Regions from separate parts of the Pseudomonas sp. GW458-11-26-14-LB4 genome, predicted to be linked through region 1. Evidence: riboswitches for the same ligand, from Rfam matches in the RefSeq annotation. Region 1 holds a riboswitch; the other holds the start of a gene.
The links. Region 1 has a riboswitch for cobalamin ahead of cobO (cob(I)yrinic acid a,c-diamide adenosyltransferase). Riboswitches for the same ligand answer to the same signal wherever they lie in the genome.
Positions count from the first base shown of each region.

Region 2: another riboswitch for cobalamin. It lies ahead of cobW (cobalamin biosynthesis protein CobW); the one in region 1 lies ahead of cobO (cob(I)yrinic acid a,c-diamide adenosyltransferase).

Region 1 is NZ_JBWKYU010000010.1:88,328-92,036, forward strand. It holds gene AC07XZ_RS15185 (PQQ-dependent sugar dehydrogenase) at 1-1,213, opposite strand, end outside; gene AC07XZ_RS15190 (hypothetical protein) at 1,279-1,863, opposite strand; cobalamin riboswitch at 2,030-2,255, shown strand; gene cobO (cob(I)yrinic acid a,c-diamide adenosyltransferase) at 2,337-2,948, shown strand; gene AC07XZ_RS15200 (cobyrinic acid a,c-diamide synthase CobB) at 2,945-3,709, shown strand, end outside.
Region 2 is NZ_JBWKYU010000002.1:338,627-342,335, reverse strand. It holds gene cobN (cobaltochelatase subunit CobN) at 1-1,154, opposite strand, end outside; gene cobW (cobalamin biosynthesis protein CobW) at 1,158-2,231, opposite strand; cobalamin riboswitch at 2,331-2,540, opposite strand; gene AC07XZ_RS04365 (cation acetate symporter) at 3,525-3,709, opposite strand, start outside.

The DNA.
Region 1 (3,709 bases):
CGTTCTCGTCCTTGTCGAGGAAACCTGTCAGCACGTCCACTGGCGTTCCGCTCGGCTTGCCGGCGGCAAACGGTACGAAGATCACCTTGTAGCCACTGTGCGGTTTGCGGTTCCACGAGCCGTGCTGGCCGATGAATGCGCCTTCCTTGAACTGTGCCGGCAAGCGATTGCCCTCGGCGAAGGTCAGGCCCAGTGATGCGGTGTGCGGGCCGACGGCGTAGTCCGGAGCGATGGCCTTGGCCACCATGTCCGGGCGCTGTGGTTCCACGCGCACATCAACGTGCTGGCCGTAGTAGCTGAACGGCCAGCCATAGAAACCACCGTCCTTGACCGATGTGATGTAGTCCGGCACCAGATCGCTGCCAATCTCATCGCGTTCGTTGACGGCAGTCCACAGCGCACCGCTTTGCGGCTCCCAGGCCAGGCCGTTGGGGTTGCGGATGCCCGAAGCGAAAATCCGGTGGTTGCCGGTGGCGCGATCCACTTCCCAGATCGCCGCGCGGCCTTCTTCCTGATCGAGGCCGTTTTCGCCGACGTTGCTGTTCGAGCCGACGGTGACGTACAGCTTGCTGCCGTCTTTGCTGGCGATGACGTTTTTGGTCCAGTGATGGTTGAGCGTCCCGCCCGGCAGGTCGACGACCTTGATTGGCTGGCTCTTGATTTCGGTCGCGCCGGGCTCGTAGTTGAAGCGCAGCAGGCGATCGGTATCTGCCACGTACAGATCGTTGCCGACCAGGGTCATGCCGAACGGCGAGTTGAGGTTCTGCAGGAACACCGTGCGGGTCTCGGCCACGCCGTCATGATCGGCATCGCGCAGCAGGGTGATGCGGTTCGGGCTGGGAACGCCAGCACCGGCACGCCCCATGACCTTTTTCATCACCCAGCCACGAATGCCCTTGCTGTCGTCCGGTTTTGGCGGAGCGTTGGTTTCCGCCACCAGCACGTCGCCGTTGGGCAGCACGTACAGCCAGCGCGGGTGATCGAGATTCTCGGCAAAGGCTGCCACCTGCGTACCTGTCGCTGCCGTCGGTTTGGCGCCGGCCGGCCAGCCGATGGCCGGGGCGATGTTCACCGTCGGGATCAGGGTCTTGTTCGGTTCGGGCAGTTTCGGTGACGGGCCGGTGCCGTCGGAGACTTGCAGGCTGGAGGATTCACCACAGGCGGCGAGCCCTCCGGCGATCATGATGACGAAAACGAACTGGGGCTTGCGCATTGCTGATCTTCCCTATGAATGCATTCCTAAACATAGAGAAGCGCACAAGCCCGATGGTTCAACCCTCAGCCGCGGGCTTCCTTGAACAGCACGGCAATGCCGGGGTGATAGTTGCCGGCTTCGCTGCGCAATTTGCGGTAGGCGTAAGGGAAGTACCAGGCGACGGCGCAGGTGTGTTCCTTTTGCAGGTCGTCGACCATGTCCTGCAACTCTTCCGGGCTGGCGCTGTGCTGGGCCTTTTGCGGGGCGACGAACAGACAACCGAGTTTCAGGTCGCTGGCGTAGCTGATGCGCTTGGCGTCGCTGGTGATATCCGCCAGGGCCTGCGTCAGATTCAGGCTGGTGACGCGTGGCCAGCGTTGGGTGGCCTGAATGAAGGCGCGATCCTCGGCACCGGCGATAAACAGGTCGGCGCGGGCATTGCGCTCGCCTTCTTCGTTTTGTTTGCGGGTGGCGGTGTCGCGCAGGGTGACCAGTTCGGCCATCCACGCAGCGGCCGACAGCAGGCCGAGGTTGGCTTTTTCGTCATGCCAGTAGGGCGTGTCATTGTCGCCGCGCACGGCGTTGTAGCGGTCGATACAGTCAAACCAGCGTTCCAGCACCGGGCGCAGGAATTCCAGCCGCGGATTGCTGATGATCATGCCTTGCATGGTGCTCTCCCTTGTTATTGTGATGTGCTCTCTGCAGTCAAAAAGCATGGCTCTTTGATATCACTGCTGGCAGTGTGGCACAAGATTGGCGTCAGTTAATTGATCGACGGCAGTTATTCGCCGCACAAGCCCCTCTTCAATTGACGCTCCACCCCCAACCCTCTAACCTTCGCGGCTTGTTTCAGGTGCTCTGTGGCGCATGTCGACAGAGTGAAACAGGGAAGCCGGTGAGGCGGGTCTTCAAGCGATGAACCCTCACGATCCCGGCGCTGCCCCCGCAACGGTAAATGAGTAAAAGCTGCGTCTGATGCCACTGCTTAACAGCGGGAAGGCGCGCAGCCAGGCACCAGCCGCTCATGAGCCCGGAGACCGGCCTGATCCATCCAGCGGCATCACGGTGGGCGATGCCAGGCTTGTTGCCGTCTATTCTTGTGCCTGCCCGCCGTTATCCAGCCTCAACGGAGAGCTCCCCCATGACTGATTCCCCCGAACGCGACGAGCGCCACCTGGCGCGCATGCAGCGCAAAAAAGCCGTGATCGATGAGCGCATCGCCAATTCGCCAGACGAATGCGGCCTGGTGCTGGTGCTGACCGGCAACGGCAAAGGCAAAAGCAGCTCGGCGTTCGGTATGCTCGCCCGCGCCATGGGCCACGGCATGCAGTGCGGTGTGGTGCAGTTCATCAAGGGGCGCAACAGCACCGGCGAAGAACTGTTCTTCCGCCGCTTCCCCGAGCAAGTGCGTTTTCATGTGATGGGCGAGGGCTTCACCTGGGAAACCCAGGACCGCCAGCGCGACATCGCCGCCGCCGAAGCGGCCTGGGAAGTCTCCCGCGAACTGCTGCGTGATCCGTCGATCGGTCTGGTGGTGCTCGATGAACTGAACATCGCCCTCAAGCACGGTTACCTCGATCTGGATCAGGTACTCAGCGATCTGCAAGCGCGTCCGCCGATGCAGCACGTGATCGTCACCGGCCGCGCTGCCAAGCCGGAAATGCTCGAGATGGGCGACACCGTCACCGAAATGGGCATGATCAAGCACGCCTTCCAGGCCGGCATCAAAGCGCAGAAAGGCGTCGAACTTTGAATCAACCACGTCACTGCCCGGCGGTACTGATCGCCGCACCGGCCTCCGGCCAGGGCAAGACCACTGTCACCGCCGCGCTGGCCCGTCTGCATCGCAATCAGGGGCGCAAGGTTCGCGTGTTCAAATGCGGCCCGGACTTTCTCGACCCGATGATCCTTGAGCGCGCCAGCGGTGCGCCGGTCTATCAACTGGACATGTGGATGGTCGGCGAGCAGGAAAGTCGTCGCCTGTTGTGGGAAGCCGCCGCGGAAGCCGATCTGATTCTGATCGAAGGCGTGATGGGCCTGTTCGACGGCACGCCGTCGAGCGCCGATCTGGCGCGGCATTTCGGCGTTCCGGTACTTGGCGTGATTGACGGCACGGCCATGGCCCAGACCTTCGGCGCACTGGCGCTAGGCCTGGCGCGCTATCAGCCGGATCTGCCGTTCGCCGGCGTGCTGGCCAATCGTGTCGGCACGGTGCGCCATGCGCAGTTGCTGGAAGGCAGCCTCACCGAAGGCCTGCGCTGGTACGGCGCATTGTCCCGGGAAACCGGGATCGAACTGCCGAGCCGTCATCTGGGGCTGGTGCAGGCCAGCGAACTCAATGACCTCGACCTGCGCCTCGACGCCGCCGCCGAAGCATTGGCCGGCACTTGCGAGGTAGCGCTGCCACCCGCCGTGGAGTTCGCCGCGCCAGCAATCGTTGAGACAGAAAAACTACTAGAAGGCGTACGAATTGCCGTCGCCCGCGACGAAGCCTTTGCCTTCACCTACGGCGCC
Region 2 (3,709 bases), on a different contig from region 1:
TTGGCGAGGATCAGCGCGACGCGTTTTTCAGCGTTCGACACCCGCGCCAGTTCGACCCAGCGGCGCGCCAGTTCGGCCACGAAATCCATGCGCTCGGGTTGGGCCCGATAACACACCACATCGGACTGACTGCGCTCGCTGCGCCAGGCCAGATCCTTGAAGCTGATCGGTCGGCTGATGATCCGGCCGTCCAGCTCCGGCAATGCGATGTGCATCGCCAGATCCCGCGGACCGAGGCCCTGTTCGCTCTCGCGCCAACCGGGCTCGTTGTCTTGGGCACAGATCGCCTGGATCACCGGAATGTTGCGACGGAACGGCCGCAGATGTGGCGCCTCCGGGCTGGACTGGGCGAAACCGGTGGTGTTCAGAATCACCGAGGCCTCGACCTCATCCAGCCAGTCCTCGACCACCGACAGGCAGCCGGGCTCTTTCAAACTGGCCACGGCGATCGGCAGCGGATTGAGTCCGGCCGCCTGAAGCCGTTGGCAGAACACGTCGATAAACGCCGTGTTGGCCGCTTGCAAATGCGAGCGATAAAACAACACCGCCGCGACCGGTTGACCGGGCAGCCAATCGGGTTGCCAGTCACTCAGTGCGGCGGTGTTTTTGTTCGGGTGATAAATCGCCGTGCGCGGCAGCGTTTGCGGCTCGCCCCACACGTAATCCCGTTCCAGCCAGCGATTGGCCAGACACCGGAAAAAGTCCAGCGCATTGCCCATGCCGCCCTGACGCAAAAACTGCCAGAGCCGGTCGCGATCCTCGGCGCCCACGGTGCTCAGGTCGCTGAGCTCCGGGTCGGGCCGGTCATCGCCCGGCACCAGAATCACCTGCACGCCACGCTCGGACAACTCGACCAGCCGCTCGACGCCATAACGCCAATAAGCGATGCCGCCGTGCAGCGAAATCAGAATGACCTTGGCGTGGCGCAGCACTTCATCGACGTAGAGGTCGACCGACGCATGGTTCTGCACCTGCATCGGGTTGGCCAGGCGCACGCTCGGGTAATCCTCGGGCAGTTGCTGCGCGGCTTCGGCGAGCAGTGCCAGGCTGGAATCGCCGCTGCACAGGATCACCAGCTCGGCGGGAGTTTGTCCAAGGTCGGCAATGTTGTCGTCCGACACGAAACCGCCGGGCTGGGTCCTGAGCAGGTGCATGGCTTAAACGCTGAGCGCGGCGCGCAGTTGCGCTTCGAGCTGAGCAGCGTCCAGTGCCTGACCGATCAACACCAGACGCGTCACGCGCGCCTCATCGGCGCCCCACTGACGGTCGAAGTGCTTGTCGAAACGCGTGCCCACGCCCTGGATCAGCAGACGCATCGGCTTGTTCGGGATCGCCGCGAAACCTTTGACCCGCAGAATGCCGTGCTGAACCACCAGTTGCGTCAGCGCATCGAGCAGCAGGCTTTCGTCGGCTTGCGGCAGTTCGATGGAGATCGAATCGAAGGCGTCGTGATCGTGGTCGTCGTGATCGTCATCGCCTTCACCGTGGTGGTGATCGTGATGGCTGTGGCGGCTGTCGATGTGTTCTTCGGAGCCGGAACCGAGGCCGATCAGCACGTCCAGCGGCAGACGACCGTTGCTGGCTTCGATGATTTTCACCGCTGGCGGCAGCTCTTCGGCGACTTCCAGGCGAACACGCGCGAGGTCTTCAGGGCTGGTCTGGTCGGCCTTGTTGAGGATCACTAGGTCGGCGCTGGCCAGTTGGTCGGCGAACAGTTCGTGCAGCGGCGATTCGTGGTCCAGGTTCGGGTCGAGCTTGCGCTGGGCATCGACCTGATCCGGGAACGCGGCGAAAGTGCCGGCGGCCACGGCCGGGCTGTCGACCACGGTGATCACCGCATCAACGGTGCAGGCGCTGCGGATTTCCGGCCACTGGAAGGCTTGCACCAGCGGCTTTGGCAGGGCCAGGCCCGAGGTTTCGATCAGGATGTGGTCGAGGTCGCCGCGACGGGCCACCAGTTCACGCATCACCGGGAAAAACTCTTCCTGCACCGTGCAGCACAGGCAGCCGTTGGCCAGTTCGTAGACGCGGCCGGTGGCTTCTTCTTCGGTGCAGCCGATGGTGCACTGCTTGAGGATTTCACCGTCGATGCCCAGCTCGCCAAACTCGTTGACGATCACCGCGATGCGGCGGCCCTGAGCGTTGTCGAGCATGTGCCGCAGCAAGGTGGTTTTGCCCGAGCCGAGGAAGCCGGTGACGATGGTGACGGGGAGTTTGGCCAGTGTTTTCATCGGATGCCCTTTGGCAAGGTGGCGGGCATACGGGACGAGACCGGCAACGCGGGTGCGTGCCTGGAGAGTTCGCCACCGGATCACCCCGCCCGGTTGAAAGTGAGAATCTGTGACGAGGCAGGTCTCCTGGCTGACGGTGTTCGGGCCTTGGCCCGGTATCCGCTGCGCCTTCCCGCTGGCTCTGGATTGAGTTGGCAGTGGCGTGGCAGCGAACAGCACCGTTCACAGTTGCGGGGGCAGCCGCGGCTTGGACCGCGTTCCCTTCTTAGCTTCGGCGTGGGCCGAAGAACCTCGAAAGCGCAAGGCTACGCATGGGTTCGTGATGGGTCAATGGGCGTGGCCTTTTGGTTTTGTGTGCATATCCGTTGCTGCGGTAACGGCTTCTTAGGGTTCCGCCCTTACGGCGGGTCACTTTTTCCAAACGCCGAAAAAGTAACCAAAAAGGCTGAGCCCCGGCGTACGGCACTTCGCTTAGGCTCAGTGTTCCCTCGCTACGGTGTCCATCAGGGGGCATCGCCTACGGTTTGCTTCGCTGCACCTCCTCTCGATGTATGCGGCTTCGCCGCACGGCGCTACGCGCCTACCCCCTGATGGACACCTCCGCTCGGCCTGCCGAAGGGGCTAAAGATCAAAAGCCAGAGCCAGAGCCAGAGCTAGAGCAAAAGCCAGATCAAGAGCCCCCTCACCCTAGCCCTCTCCCGGAGGGAGAGGGAACTGACCGAGGTGTTTGCGGGAGCTACGCCGACGTGCAATACCGAGTCGACCTCAGGCTTTGAAAAGCACAAAAATCGGCTCCCTCTCCTCGGGGAGAGGGCTGGGGTGAGGGGTAAACCCACCAAAAAACCAAAGCCGAACACCCGCCCCTCACCACTCACCACAATGAGCGTTAGCTCGAGTACCGCTTTTGATCGCAGGGCCCGTCGGCAGGCTGAGTGGAGGGATTGATCCGGGGGTGGGAGCGCAGCGACCGTGCGGCGCAGCCGCATGCATCGAGAGGAGGTGCAGCGAAGCAAACCGTAGGCGATGCCCCCGGATCAATCCCGGAGCGAAGGAACCCGAGCCACAGCGAGGGCCGAACGTCAGGGTAAAGCCTTTTGGGTTACCTTTTCGGCGTTTGGAAAAAGTGACCCGCCGTAAGGGCGGAACCCTAAGAATCCGTTACCGCAGCAACGGATAAACACACAAACCAAAACCACCCCCAAGAAAGTCCGATAACCGCCCACAAAAAAATGCCCCAATCTCTCGACCAGGGCATTTCCATCCAACTCAAACTACATATTCAACCCAAAAGCCTCAGTGCGAAACCGCCCCACTAGCCCCCAACCCAGTCTGCGAACGCACAAACTGCGGGAAGAAAGCCGCACGCTCGTTCTCAGCCGCCGCCGACTTGTCGGTAACGGAGAAGAACCAGATCCCGATAAACGCAATGATCATCGAGAACAACGCAGGATACTCATAAGGGAAAATCGCCTTCTCAT